2 regions of the Pseudoalteromonas sp. M8 genome follow, and region 1 is predicted to be linked to the other one. Evidence: predicted binding sites of a transcription regulator. Region 1 holds the regulator's gene; the other holds the start of a gene.

Evidence for each region. Region 1 encodes FliA, which starts transcription of late flagellar genes. Its sites were predicted from a motif close to CTAAAGNTNNNNNNNNNNNNGCCGATA; they were not measured.
Region 2: the regulator FliA is predicted to act here: its motif matches at 3,586-3,612, upstream of GSF13_RS20520 (DUF3530 family protein).

The regions. Positions count from the first base shown of each region.
Region 1 covers NZ_CP047240.1:1,606,031-1,613,050, forward strand. Annotated here, with positions in the region: gene flhA (flagellar biosynthesis protein FlhA) at 1-1,190, shown strand, start outside; gene flhF (flagellar biosynthesis protein FlhF) at 1,210-2,685, shown strand; gene GSF13_RS11885 (MinD/ParA family protein) at 2,678-3,538, shown strand; gene GSF13_RS11890 (RNA polymerase sigma factor FliA) at 3,541-4,275, shown strand; gene cheY (chemotaxis response regulator CheY) at 4,318-4,701, shown strand; gene GSF13_RS11900 (protein phosphatase CheZ) at 4,722-5,498, shown strand; gene GSF13_RS11905 (chemotaxis protein CheA) at 5,512-7,020, shown strand, end outside.
Region 2 covers NZ_CP047240.1:3,486,610-3,493,629, forward strand. Annotated here, with positions in the region: gene GSF13_RS20500 (ATP-dependent 6-phosphofructokinase) at 1-206, shown strand, start outside; gene nhaD (sodium:proton antiporter NhaD) at 265-1,713, opposite strand; gene GSF13_RS20510 (2OG-Fe(II) oxygenase family protein) at 1,860-2,549, shown strand; gene GSF13_RS20515 (DUF368 domain-containing protein) at 2,587-3,522, opposite strand; gene GSF13_RS20520 (DUF3530 family protein) at 3,643-4,488, shown strand; gene djlA (co-chaperone DjlA) at 4,498-5,343, opposite strand; gene murU (N-acetylmuramate alpha-1-phosphate uridylyltransferase MurU) at 5,333-6,025, opposite strand; gene GSF13_RS20535 (phosphotransferase) at 6,034-7,020, opposite strand, start outside.

The DNA.
Region 1 (7,020 bases):
GCATGCCACATGTTGCCTTCTTAGGGTTAGGTGTATTACTTGGCTATATAGCCTATTACACAAGTCAGCAAAAGAAAAAGGCGGAAATCGAAAAGGCGGAACAAGCTGCCAAAGGACCTGCTGCGAAAGGAGGCCATCAACAAGATCAAAAAGAGCTTGGTTGGGATGATGTACAACCTGTTGATGTGATTGGTTTAGAGGTAGGTTATCGCCTAATCCCTCTAGTTGACCAAGCCCAAGGCGGGGAGCTTCTCAGTCGTATTAAAGGGGTGCGTAAAAAGCTATCTCAGGAACTGGGCTTTTTAGTACCGCCGGTACATATTCGCGATAACCTAGAATTAGATCCAAATGCATACAATATTACTTTAATGGGAGTTGGCTCAGGAACCGGTGAGTTGAAGCATGGCGATGAGCTCGCAATTAACCCAGGGCAGGTGTTTGGGCCGATTAAAGGCATAGAGACTAAAGACCCTGCATTTGGCTTAGATGCAGTATGGATTAAACCAGATCAAAAAGATGAAGCGCATTCACTTGGCTATACAGTAGTAGATGCTGCAACTGTGGTGGCAACACACATTAGTCAATTATTGACGAATAATGCGTCACTATTGCTTGGTCATGAAGAAGTTCAAAATCTATTAGACATGCTTGCGAAAAGTCACCCTAGATTAGTTGAAGGCTTAGTGCCTGATATTTTACCACTCACTACCGTAGTAAAAGTACTACAAAATCTGCTTAATGAAGGCGTTGCAATTCGAGATATGCGCTCGATTGTACAAACCTTAGTTGAGTACGGACCACGTAGCCAAGACCCTGATGTATTAACGGCTGCGGTAAGAATTTCATTACGCAGATTGATTGTTCAAGATGCCGTTGGAAGCGAAGAAGAAATTCCTGTCATAACATTGGCACCTGAGTTGGAACAGATGTTGCATCAGTCACTTCAGAACGCAGGTGATGAGGGGGCAGGTATTGAACCTGGCTTGGCTGAGAGGCTTCAAGAATCATTAAGAGAAGCACATCACAACCAAGAAATGCTAGGGGAGCCGTCCATCTTATTAACCTCAGGTATGTTAAGAAGTGTACTGTCTCGATTTGTTAAACATACAATTCCAGGTCTTCGAGTGATGTCATATCAAGAAGTGCCGGAAGAAAGACAAATTAAGATAGTGAGCTCGGTTGGACAATAGAGGATAAAGGGGCTGTAACATGAAAATTAAACGTTTCTTCGCAAAAGATATGCGTACGGCTTTAAATGAAGTAAAAGAAGAGCTTGGTGCTGATGCTGTCATCATGTCTAACAAAAAGTTAGCAGATGGTGTTGAAATCGTCGCAGCAGTTGATAATGACCGTGCTGCTGCACCTGTTAAGCAAGCTCCAGCTGCCCGTGCGACTGCCTCAAACGAGGCTCCGACCCGCTTTGTCCGTCCAGAGCCTCGCCAAGCACAGCCAGCAAAACAAGCGCAAGTTGCCGATAGCTTAGCGGCATTGCTAGAGCGTCAAGCGCCGCGTCCTCGCTCACCAGAACTTGCTTCTATGTTCTCCCAGTCGGGGATTGATACAGAGCAAATGTTAAGCAGCCAACGTAAAACACAAACTGCTGCGCCGGCGTACCAAGCGAAGCCACAGCAAGCTCGTCGCCAATCTTTTGACTTTGATGATGATGGATTTGAGCAACCACAGCAGTGGAGCGAGTCTGATGAATTAGACAACGGTTTTGGTGATGATTTACCTGAGTTAAATGCCAAGCCTGACGAAATGAGTGCAATGCGCGAAGAAATGAACGCTATTCGTCAATTACTTGAACATCAAGTATCTGGTCTAATGAAACAAGAAATGGCTCGTCGCGATCCAACCCGTGCGTGCCTTGTAGATCGTCTGGAAGGAATGGGCATAGACAAAGACGTTGCAGAGCAAATGGCATGTTTTATCCCTGATGATGTGTCTCGTAAAGAAGCTTGGGACGCGCTGTTGAATATGGTAATTAACCAAATGCACACCACCAACAATGATATTCTTCGTCAAGGTGGCGTATTTGCAATGGTTGGTCCAACAGGTGTTGGCAAAACCACAACGGTTGCAAAATTAGCGGCATTAGGCGCACAAAAATACGGTGCAGATAAAGTGGCGCTAATAACCACCGATACCTATAGAATTGGCGCTTACGAGCAACTAGCTACCTATGGTAGAATCATCGGTTGTCCGGTTAAACAAGTTAAAGATGCAAATGAACTTGCAGAAGTGCTTTATCATTTACGCAATAAGCGTCTAGTATTAATAGATACGGCGGGAATGAGTCAAAGAGATTTGCGCTTAACTGAACAGTTAAATACACTTATGCGTAGCGCGAGTGTAGATATTCGTAGCTATTTAGTGTTGAGTGCGACAGCACAGATGAATGTGTTACAAGAAACAGTAAGACACTTCAAAAAAGTAAATTTAAGTGGCTGTATTTTCACAAAACTTGATGAAAGTCTAAGTTTGGGTGAGATAATTAGCATAGCGATTCAAAATCGCTTGCCAATAGGGTATCTTACCAACGGTCAGCGAGTGCCAGAAGACATTCGCGTAGCAAATGCTCAAAAGCTAGTAAAAAAGGCTGAGCAATTGTATTTAAAAAGAATAAAAGCACAGCACTCTCGACGTGTACCTGTAGCGTCAGAGTCAGTAGGAATGTATGATTAACACAGTTTTAGATCAAGCAAGTGGCCTGCGTAGAATGAGTCAAAATAGCAACCAGGGTGTAAAAGTAATAGCCGTGACCGGTGGTAAAGGTGGGGTGGGTAAAACCAATGTCTCGCTCAATACTGCCATCGCTATGGGCCAACAAGGACAGCGAGTTCTCGTTTTAGATGCGGACTTGGGCTTGGCAAACTGTGATGTGATGTTAGGGCTCCGAGTAGAAAAGAACCTTTCACATGTGTTGTCGGGTGAATGTGAACTAGATGAGATTCTCGTAGAAGGTCCCGCTGGTATCAAAATTGTGCCAGCTACTTCGGGTTCTCAAAGCATGGTGGAGTTGACTCCCGCAGAGCATGCTGGACTTATTCGCGCATTTAGCGAGCTTAACACTCAATTTGATGTTTTAATTGTTGATACCGCAGCTGGTATCTCAGATATGGTTCTGAGCTTCTCTCGAGCTGCACAAGATGTGATGGTTGTTGTGTGTGATGAACCGACTTCTATTACGGATGCTTATGCGTTGATCAAAGTTTTAAGCAGAGAGCATGGCGTTTATCGTTTTAAAATAGTTGCCAATATGGTCCGCAGTATGCGTGAAGGGCAAGAATTATTTGCTAAACTTTCAAAAGTTACAGACCGTTTTCTTGATGTAGCATTGGAATTAGTGGCCACAGTACCATTTGACGAAAACATGCGTAAGTCCTCTCGTAGACAAAGAGCAATCGTGGATTTATTTCCGAGCTCTCCAGCAGCAGTTGCAATTAAAGGACTTGCTGCCAAGGCAGTTAAATGGCCAATTCCTCATCAACCTTCCGGTCATCTAGAATTTTTCATTGAACAACTTGTAAACGGGTGATTATGGCTTCTCCGGTCAACAGAGCTGCGGGATATCAAACTTCTGACCATATCCATAAAGTGGTCGAGAGGCATGCTCCACTTGTCAAAAAAGTGGCATGTCACCTGATCGCTCGGCTTCCGGCAAGTGTGCAGCTCGACGATCTAATTCAATCAGGTATGATTGGATTGATTGAAGCATCTAAAAATTTCGATGCTACTAAAGGTGCTAGTTTCGAGACCTTTGCGGGGATACGCATCCGAGGTGCAATGCTAGATGAAATCCGTCGCGGAGATTGGGCCCCTCGGTCCGTACATAAAAACAGCAGAATGGTAGCCGAAGCGATATCTGAGCTCGAATCTCTCCTTGGCCGCGAACCAAAAGACACTGAAATCGCTGAAAAACTTGATATATCTTTAGATGAGTACCATCATATTTTACATGATGTAAATGCAAGTAAAGTCATCGGCATTGAGGATCTAGGGGTTGATGAAGATGTGATAACCCCAGCAAACAGCGATTTTGCGCTAGACAAACCGTTTAATAACGTTAAAAATGAACGTTTTAACGAGTCTTTAGTAAATGCTATCAAAGCACTACCCGAAAGGGATGCTCTGGTGTTGTCACTTTACTATAACGACGAAATGAATTTAAAAGAGATTGGTGCCATCCTTGATGTCAGTGAATCTCGAGTAAGCCAAATTCACGGTCAGGCAATGATAAAGCTCAAAGCTAAAATCAATGACTGGATAAATTAGAGTACATAAAATAGTTGGGTTCGAACCTCACTGGAGGAAGTTTTGGATAAGAACATGAAGATTCTCGTGGTTGATGATTTCTCTACTATGAGAAGAATAATCAAAAACCTATTAAGAGATTTAGGCTTTACCAATGTTCAAGAAGCTGATGATGGTAGTACAGCACTTCCGATGCTACAAAATCAGGAGTTTGACTTTGTAGTAACTGATTGGAACATGCCGGGCATGCAAGGTATTGATCTGCTTCGTGCAATACGCGCAGATGAAAAGCTTAAGCACATTCCAGTGTTGATGGTTACCGCAGAAGCGAAAAAAGAACAAATTGTTGCAGCAGCGCAAGCTGGGGTGAACGGATATATTGTTAAACCGTTTACTGCAGGTACGCTCAAGACTAAGCTTGAAAAAGTATTTGAGCGACTAGGCTAAACAGCAAGGGGATATGGCCTATGTCTGTAAATGCTGCGCCGCAAATTACACTTGAACAAGCCAAGCAACTTGTTGAGCTACTAGAGCAAGGTGAACAAGAAAAAGCTGACCAGCTGATTTTAGAAGCTGCTAACAAAGAGCAATCGGAGTTATTTGCAGAAGTTGGAAAGCTAACTCGCCAATTACACGAGTCCTTGAAGAACTTTGAGCTGGATACTCGACTCTCAGATCTCACGACAGAGGCTATACCTGACGCCAAGCAGCGTCTTAATTATGTTATGGAAATGACAGAAAGCGCTGCTAATAAAACGATGGACGCGGTCGAAGAAAGCTTACCTCTTGCGCAGAATCTTGCGGATGAGTTAGCACAAATAAAGCCCACTTGGGATCGGTTGATGAGCAGAGATATTCAACTCGGTGAGTTTAAATCTCTGTGTCATGATCTCGACAGCTTTATGCAGACTTCAAAGACACGTACAGACGAATTACAAGGCTTAATGACTAATGTGCTGATGGCGCAAGACTATCAGGATTTGACTGGGCAGGTCATCCGTCGAGTCATTGAGCTTGTGAGAGAAGTAGAAGATAGTCTCATTCACCTTCTAACTGTGTTTGGTACTTCGGATGAAGCGCCTGCTGTTGCAGAAAATGCGAATGAAAACGAAATAAAAACAACTGAGACTATCAGTGATGAATTGTCTGGACCTGAAGGTCCAATTATTGACGCTGAATCGCGAGATGACGTGGTTTCTGGTCAAGACGAAGTCGATGACTTGCTATCTAGTTTAGGCTTCTAGTTGGAGAGTGTGTATGAGCTTTGAAGTCGATGAAGATATCTTGCAGGACTTTCTTGTTGAAGCAGGCGAAATATTAGAACTGTTATCTGAACAGCTTGTTGAACTAGAAAATAATCCCGAAGATAAAGAACTTCTCAATGCGATTTTCCGTGGCTTCCATACTGTTAAAGGTGGAGCAGGCTTCCTCGGTATGACCGAACTGGTTGATGCCTGTCACGGTGCAGAGAACGTGTTTGATGTACTAAGACAAGGGCAGCGAAAAGTAACGTCAGAATTAATGGATGTTATTTTGCAATCTTTGGATACGATCAACGAAATGTTCGCTTGTATTCAAAACCGAGAGGAACCCGAAGCTGCCGATCCTGTGTTGCTTGAAACCCTCCATAAACTCAGCCAACCAGCATCTGAAGACGAAGTCAGAGAAGTGATTGAGGAACCTGTTTCAGAGCCTGAATCTGTTGTACCAGATTTAAGTGCGGATGATATTCTATTCGATGCGGACGCAGATTCAGGCGATGATAGCGGCTCTAGCATTGATGAGATAACAGAAGAAGAATTTGAAAATCTATTAGATGAGTTACACGGCTCTGGTAATGCGCCTGCTGTCGCACCAGCGGCTAAACCTGAAACGGTGTCAACTGCAGATGACGGCGATATCACCGATGACGAGTTCGATAATCTCTTAGATGAACTCCATGGGGTTGGGAAATTTGGTGGAGCACCAAATGCAGAAGATGCGGCTACTCCTCAAGCCAGTGAGCCTGCGGCTAAAGCAACGTCATCAGGCGCTGCGAGTGTGCCCTCTGGAGATGAAGAAATTACCGATGATGAGTTTGAGGCTTTGCTTGACGAACTTCATGGTAAAGGCAGTGCTCCTAAAGCGGTAGATGAATTGCCGACAGATATCTCAGAAGCTGAGCCAGCTCAACCTGAGCCTGCTAAAGCTGCGCCACCTCCGAAACCTGCTCCAAAGCCTGCGCCTAAAGTTGAAGCTAAACCTGCGACTCCAGCCCCGCAAAAAGAGCCAGAGCCTGCAAAAGCTTCTGCGCCAGCAGCTGCAAAGAAACCTGCTGCGCAAGCTGAGACTACAGTGCGAGTTGATACCAAACGTCTTGATGAAATCATGAATATGGTTGGCGAATTAGTATTGGTGCGTAACCGCTTGGTTAGTTTAGCGAATAACACCAACAGCGAAAGCATGGGTAAAGCTATTTCGAACCTTGATGTAGTGACCGCAGACTTGCAGGGCGCTGTGATGAAAACGCGGATGCAGCCGATCAAAAAGGTATTTGGTCGTTTCCCTCGAGTGGTGAGGGACCTTGCGCGTAGCTTGAAAAAAGAAATCAACCTGGTTTTACAAGGTGAAGAGACAGATTTAGATAAAAACCTTGTTGAGGCGCTCGCAGATCCATTGGTTCACTTAGTGAGAAACTCAGTGGATCACGGTATTGAAATGCCTGATGTGCGCGAAGCATCGGGTAAGCCAAGAATGGGGACTGTCACGTTGTCAGCATCTCAAGAG
Region 2 (7,020 bases), 1.9 Mb from region 1:
GAATGCTCGCCACGGAATTAGGAGTAACGGCCGTGGAAGTGATTAATGGTAGCATCAAACCAAACACTGATGTTGCGACGCCCGTTATGGTAGGAAAAATACATGGTGCAATTGTAATTACTGAAGTAGAGAAAGTGCTGAATATGGATAAACCAGTATCACAGGAATGGGTACAACGTTATCGGCATTACCTCGCCGAGCAATAAAAGCAGTGAGAGTGAAGCACATATTGATTATTCACTCTCACTACACCTTGTGTAAGCGCTAGCCAAACACGCTAAAAGCAGATTCGTTAAGCCACAGGTGACATAAAATGCTCGCGATATAACCAAGCAAGATCACAGGTGCCCACTTTAAGTGCCCCATAAAAGTATAATAGCCTCTAGCTTGCCCCATAAGCGCAACACCTGCCGCAGAGCCAATAGAAAGTAAACTTCCCCCTACCCCAGCCGTAAGCGTGATCAACAACCAATGGCCATGTGACATTTCAGGTTGCATCGACAGCACGGCAAACATCACTGGAATGTTATCGATGACCGCAGAAATAATGCCTAAGAATACGTTGGCATAGGTTGCAGACCATTCACCGTATAATATCTCTGACATTAAACTTAAATAACCGAGAAACCCAAGACCACCAACACACATAACGATGCCGTAGAAGAATAATAAGGTATCCCACTCAGCGCGTGAAACTTTGCTAAACACATCGAATGGCACAACACTTCCTAACTTCTCGAGACGCTCTTGATCCCCTTCTCTCTCGGCCATCGCTCGCTTTCTTGCTAATGACCCAGGCAATGTCATTCTTAGGAAGTAACCAAAAAACTGTAGGTAGCCCAAGCCCATCATCATGCCAAGAACCGGTGGTAAATGCAGCAAGCTGTGTGAAAGCACAGCGGTTGCGACAGTCAGTAGGAACAAAGTTAAAATTCTCAAAGCGCCGCGTTTAAGCTCTACTCTTTCGTAAACTGCACTGGGCTTTCTATCCGCCACAAAATAACTCATTACGAGTGCTGGTACGATGTAATTGACCAGTGAAGGAACAAATAGCGCTAAAAATTCGCTGAAATGTACCATACCAGCTTGCCATACCATCAAAGTGGTAATGTCACCAAAGGGGCTGAATGCACCGCCTGCATTGGCTGCTATCACAATATTGATACAGCTTAAATTGATAAACTCTTTGTCACCTTCAGCCACCTTCATCACCACAGCACACATCAGTAAGGCTGTGGTTAGGTTATCTGCAATTGGAGAGATAAAAAAGGATAAAAACCCAGTGATCCAAAAGAGATTCTTATAGCTAAAACCCTTTTGGATCATCCACGCTCGTAGCGCATCAAAAAGGCGGCGTTCCTCTAGTGCGTTGATATAAGTCATCGCAACCAGCAAGAACAACATCAGCTCCGCAAATTCTAACAAATTGTGCCGAAATGCATGCTCGGTAACATCGGGTTGCCCCTGATTGACGTAATACGCCCCAATCATGAGCCAAATGACGCCTGCCGCCACGAGCACTGGCTTTGATTTTCGCATATGGAGTTTTTCTTCGAGCATTACAAGTGCGTATGCTAAAACGAAGACAACAATACAAACCAAGCCGAGTGTCGAGCTGGTAAGATCTAAAGTGCCTTGAGCCGCCAAGGCTGGTGATGGGATCACGGATATGACCCATGCGCAACAGAATAGCAGTAGTCCATTGATTTTCATTTTTTTGCCTATCGATGAGTGCAGAGGGATGGCATTTCAGCCAAACTCACTTTAGCATAGATAAAAAATAATCAGCATTGGACTGAAGTCTAAGGCAGACTGTTTACAATATTACAAACAGGCCCATACATCAGCAGTAGGTATTTATGCTTCAACTTTCGCAGCAACAACAAATTAAATTACAGCAAAAATTGAGCAACGAAGGCTTTGCACGGATTGAAAATATTCTAGACGATACAAACGCTCAACAACTACATGAGTGCCTCTGTAACCTAGACTACCAACTCGCACTTTTTCATAACGGGGCAGCAAAATCAGTCAAAGACAGTGATATTCTTGCCTTAACACCGCAAGAGCAGCAAGCCTTGCTCGAAGATATACATAGCTATGCATCACGTGGCGTTGGTTTTATGTATGGCCGCCACTCCATAGAATCGACGAGCCCTGACGCGCTGAAAAAGCTCTACAATAACCTCAATAGTAGCGCTGTACAGTCCTGCTTTTCCGCGATATCTGGACAGAACATTATCCGTACCTCTGCCCAAGCAACACGATTTATTGGTGGTCAGTATTTAACGCGACATAATGACATTGTTGAAGCTGAGGGCCGGGTTTATGCCTATGTACTTAGCCTAAGCAAAAGTTGGCACCCTGACTGGGGCGGGCTACTGCAGTTTTTTGAACGTGATGGCACACCCACTAAAAGTTATGCACCTAAGTTCAATTCACTGGTGGTTTTTGATGTAAGTAAAATTCATTCTGTGACTTACGTCGCGCCATTTACAAAAGCGCCGCGACTTTCTGTGACTGGGTGGTTTAGAACAATAGACACGTAAGCTCAACACGTACCTATTGTTCTAGATGTCTATGTTATTAATATTTTTCGCTTATCTTTTCAATGGTTAAGATCAGCGCAAGGCCTGCAATGGCAAGCGCAATACATGCCAACGTATTCGGGTCTTGACCATACAGCGTACTGTATTGTGCTGGCAAAATATTGGCCTGACTCAATGGCTTTTCTATACCACTGGAATTCACGTAAGTCGTAAGCACTTGTTTCCAAGGCCACAATAAATTAAGCGAGCCAAGTAAAAAGCCAGCTAGTAGCGAAAACGTTACTTGCTGATAGTGCGCCAATAGCCAGCTGAGTAGACGCGAAAACGACATTAACCCCACAATACAACCTAGTAAGAATAGACTCACTAAGCCAAATTCAAGCTGGTTCACCGCACTGAGTACATGGCCATACATACCCAATAACAGTAGAATAAAGCTCCCTGAGATCCCAGGTAAGATCATCGCGCAAATGGCAATAGCACCTGAGATAAAAAACATCCAATGAGATGCTTGTGCTTCAGCTGGTGAAAGGGAAGTAATAGCAAAGGCCACGACAGCACCAACTGCGCAGGCGATAATATTTTGGCCGTTCCAATGAGAGACCTGTTTTGCAACATAAATAAAAGAAGCGACGATAAGACCAAAGAAAAATGACCATACCAGTGTTTGGTGTGCTTCCAATAAATAAGTGATCACCTTCGCCAAAGACGCTGCACTGATGAGCAAACCAGAAAATACCGCCAGTAAAAAGCTACCATCAATGTACTGCCACGTTGCTTTTAGGCCGTCACGACGCAATGTGCTCAAAGCCTGTAAGTTCACACTTTTGATGGCATTTAAAAAACGTGCATAGATACCGGTAATAAAAGCGATAGTACCGCCAGAAACGCCAGGGACAACATCCGCAGCCCCCATTCCGGCCCCTTTTAAAAACATAAAGAGATAGTCTCGCTTGCTATCTTTATACTGCACAAATTTCTCCTTTCATTTCCACTGCCGAGCAGTTTAACTTAAAACGCTAAAAAATAGCGACAGCTAAAGCTTTCACTTAACTGGTCGATAACCAATTATGATATTTTACGCGCTTGTACCATGATCATCAGAACGCTTTTATTACTTGTTACCGCTTTACCCGCGACGACTTTTGCAGCAGAACATATTGACGCAGCACCACTTGGTTCTCTTTATCAGCAAGACGCTAATCGCTTCTACGAGCCATCGCAACTGATGAAACTGGAAAGCGAAAACGAAAGCTTTTATGTATTTCATCAAGAATATATGGCAGCTGCTCGTGAAGGCATCGTGATCTTATTACCAGACATGCAAACTCCACCGCTCAATAACAGCGGCATAAGCTTTCTTGCAAAGCGCTTAAGCGATGATGGCTACGACACCTATACCCTTACTCCGCCGGACCTTTCTTATGCACCGAGTCTGCTAGAGCAAGACATCGCGCTCCCCGATGCTGAAAAACCGGCTCAGCAAACGCTTGCACCCATTTCAGAATCTAATCTCGACGAATATAAAATGGCCCTGATCAGCCGCTTTGAGGTGCTTTACAACACCCTGTCCATGACTCAAACAGAAAAGTTGGTGGTTGTCGCATTTGGTAATAGCGCAGGTTTATTCGGTGAGCACTTAGCTACCCTGCCCAATCTACGTATCGATGCCTTTGCCGTTGTTAGCCCACAACTGCCTAATGCAACGCGGCAAAAGCACTTAGCATCCAACCTTTCTCTGATAAGCCCTGCTTTACTGGATGTTTACTACAGTTTTGACAATCCTATTGTGGTCGACAATACGCCGGACAGAGCGCGCTGGGCGAGAAAAAACAGTAAATTTGATTATCGCCAACGGGAGCTTTTTGGAGAAAAAACCGATCCGCTCCAACATCAAAGGCTCAGAAAGGAGTTACTCGGCTTTTTACGCGTCTTATAGTGTTTCAAGTTAGCTCTTTTTTAAATATTCATAGGCAGACTGAATATCTTGGCTTTTACGCTTTGCAACTTCCATCATATGCTTAGGTAATCCCTGAGACACCAATTTGTCAGGGTGATGCTGCGACATCAGTTTGCGGTAAGCTTTTTTGATATCACGCTCATTTGCCTCTTCACTCAATCCCAGTACAGCCAAAGCTTTAGCACGGCTTAAGCCATTATCTTGTGATGCTGGTTGACGGCCGCCATGTTGCTGGTATTGATGTTGCGATCTCCCCGACGCCTGTGAGCGGCGAAACTCAAATTCTGCTTGGTAGCGTTTTAGCAGGAATAAAAAGTGTGTTTCTGCAAAGCCTAAATACTTGCTCACCTGTTTAAGTAAGGCCTTCTCCGCATCAGACACATGACCATCACAAAATGCCATTTGAATTTGAATCTCTAAAAACAGCTGCCTCAAGTCATAGCGTCTGGCAAAAGCTTCTTTAAAATCGGTAACCGCTTCTTTTATCGAAAAGTCACTGCTTTTTCCCGCAGTAAACGCATGTTGTGCTTCTTTTCGCTCTTCACCCTGCAAGCCCATTTCGCTCATAAATGCAGACGCAGCTTGAATGTGGATTTCGCTGACTCGACCATTAGACTTCGCAATATGTCCCATCACAGAAAAACAGCTGGAAAAGAACAAGGCTTGGCGCTCATGCAGATCTTCACCTTTCATGAAACCTTGAAAGCCACCGACTTTATCAAAATCCTGACGCAAACTTTTATCAAATAAATGGCCGAGATAAAACCCTAAAATAGCGCCTAACCAACGACCAAATAAAAAGCCGAAAATTGTGCCTAATAATTTACCCCACATCGCTATACCCTAACTTTTCGTTGATCATTTTTAGTCGCTCTGGCGTGCCGATGTCGTCCCATGCGCCCAAATACAGTTCAGTAGAAACTTTATGCTGCTCAAGCCCACTGCGCAGCAACGGCCCTAGTTTTATAAAGCCAGTCCCAAGCTCGGTAAAAAAACTTTGGTGATATTTGCCAATACCAGACAAGGTATACTTTTGCTGATTGAGCGGTTGATGGGCAAGGCAAAAATCACCTTCAGGATTATGTTCGGGATTTTCTACCAACACAATGTGCGCCTCGCAATGGCCCTCTGCTGTGCTGCCGAGCTGTAACTGCATTAGGCTGCTGACATCATAGTCCGTAAAAATATCGCCATTGAGTACAATAAAGCTGTCATCCTGTTCACATAACATCGGCAGTGCTTGAATGATTCCACCTGCGGTTTCTAATCCACCCTCAGGTTCATCACTGTACTCAATATTGACACCGAAGTGACTACCATTGCCGAAATAGTCTTTTATCACCTGACCTTGCCATGCAAGATTTATCACGATATCGCAGATCCCAGCCGCTTTTAAACGCTCGATATGATGCTCAAGTAGTGGTTTTCCTGCGACGTTAAGCATAGGTTTTGGTTGGTTCGCGGTCAGTGGCATCATGCGTTTACCACGACCGGCAGATAAAATTATCGCTTTCATTGTTGCTTCTATTTTGTGCCTAATTTGGCCTGCGCTTGAGGCATTATGTCATTCTCTAGCCAGCTTGCAAGCCACTGAAATTCTTTATACTTATTCGCTACTTCAACGAGGTAGCGTAACGTTGGCAAAATATTTTCTAAGTACCCGCCTTTGCCGTCTCGCTGCAATAGGCGAGTAAAAATCCCGGCAGCTTTAAGGTGCCTTTGCATCCCCGTTAAGTCAAAGTAATGTTGATAGGTGCTAAAATCCATGCCGCCTAATAAATTTGCCGCTTTTAAACAATCAAAACTATGTTGCTGAAGCTCGGTAAACTCATGTACATCAAGACGAGTATAACAATCCCGCAACAGAGAAACCGCATCATAAGTGACAGGTCCTTGTACCGCATCCTGATAATCAATGAGATACCACTGAGACTGATGACATATCAGGTTGCGGCTATGAAAATCTCGATGCATCGTGGCCTGCGGCTGACGAGTCATCGCATCAACGAGTTTCAACTTCACATTATGCCATTGCACTTGTTGATATTCGGTGGGTGTTAAACCAAGCCATTTTGTTACAAGCCACTCGTAAAAGATATTAAGTTCCATATCAACGAACTCAGCATCATAGGGCTTCATCCATTCACTCTTTGGTGTTTTGGCTATTTCTGGAATAAGCGCTATCAACGCACGATAATCCTCTAGCCGAGAAGGCAATGCTAACCTATCGGCCAAATGCTCAGAGCCTAAATCTTGTAACAGTAACAGCCCTTGTTCTTCATTACTCGCAAGAATTTCTGGCACATTAAGGTCTTGCTCTGCAAACACCGTATTTAAACCAATAAAAGGGGCATTATCGAGTTTATCGACCGGTGTCTCCATTAAGATCCACGACATCGTTTGTTGTTTGACGCGATAATAACGCCGGAAACTGGCATCCGAGGTGATAGCCTCACACGTAAAATCGTCGCTATGTATTGCTTGCTGTATAAACTCGACGCGCTGGTTTTG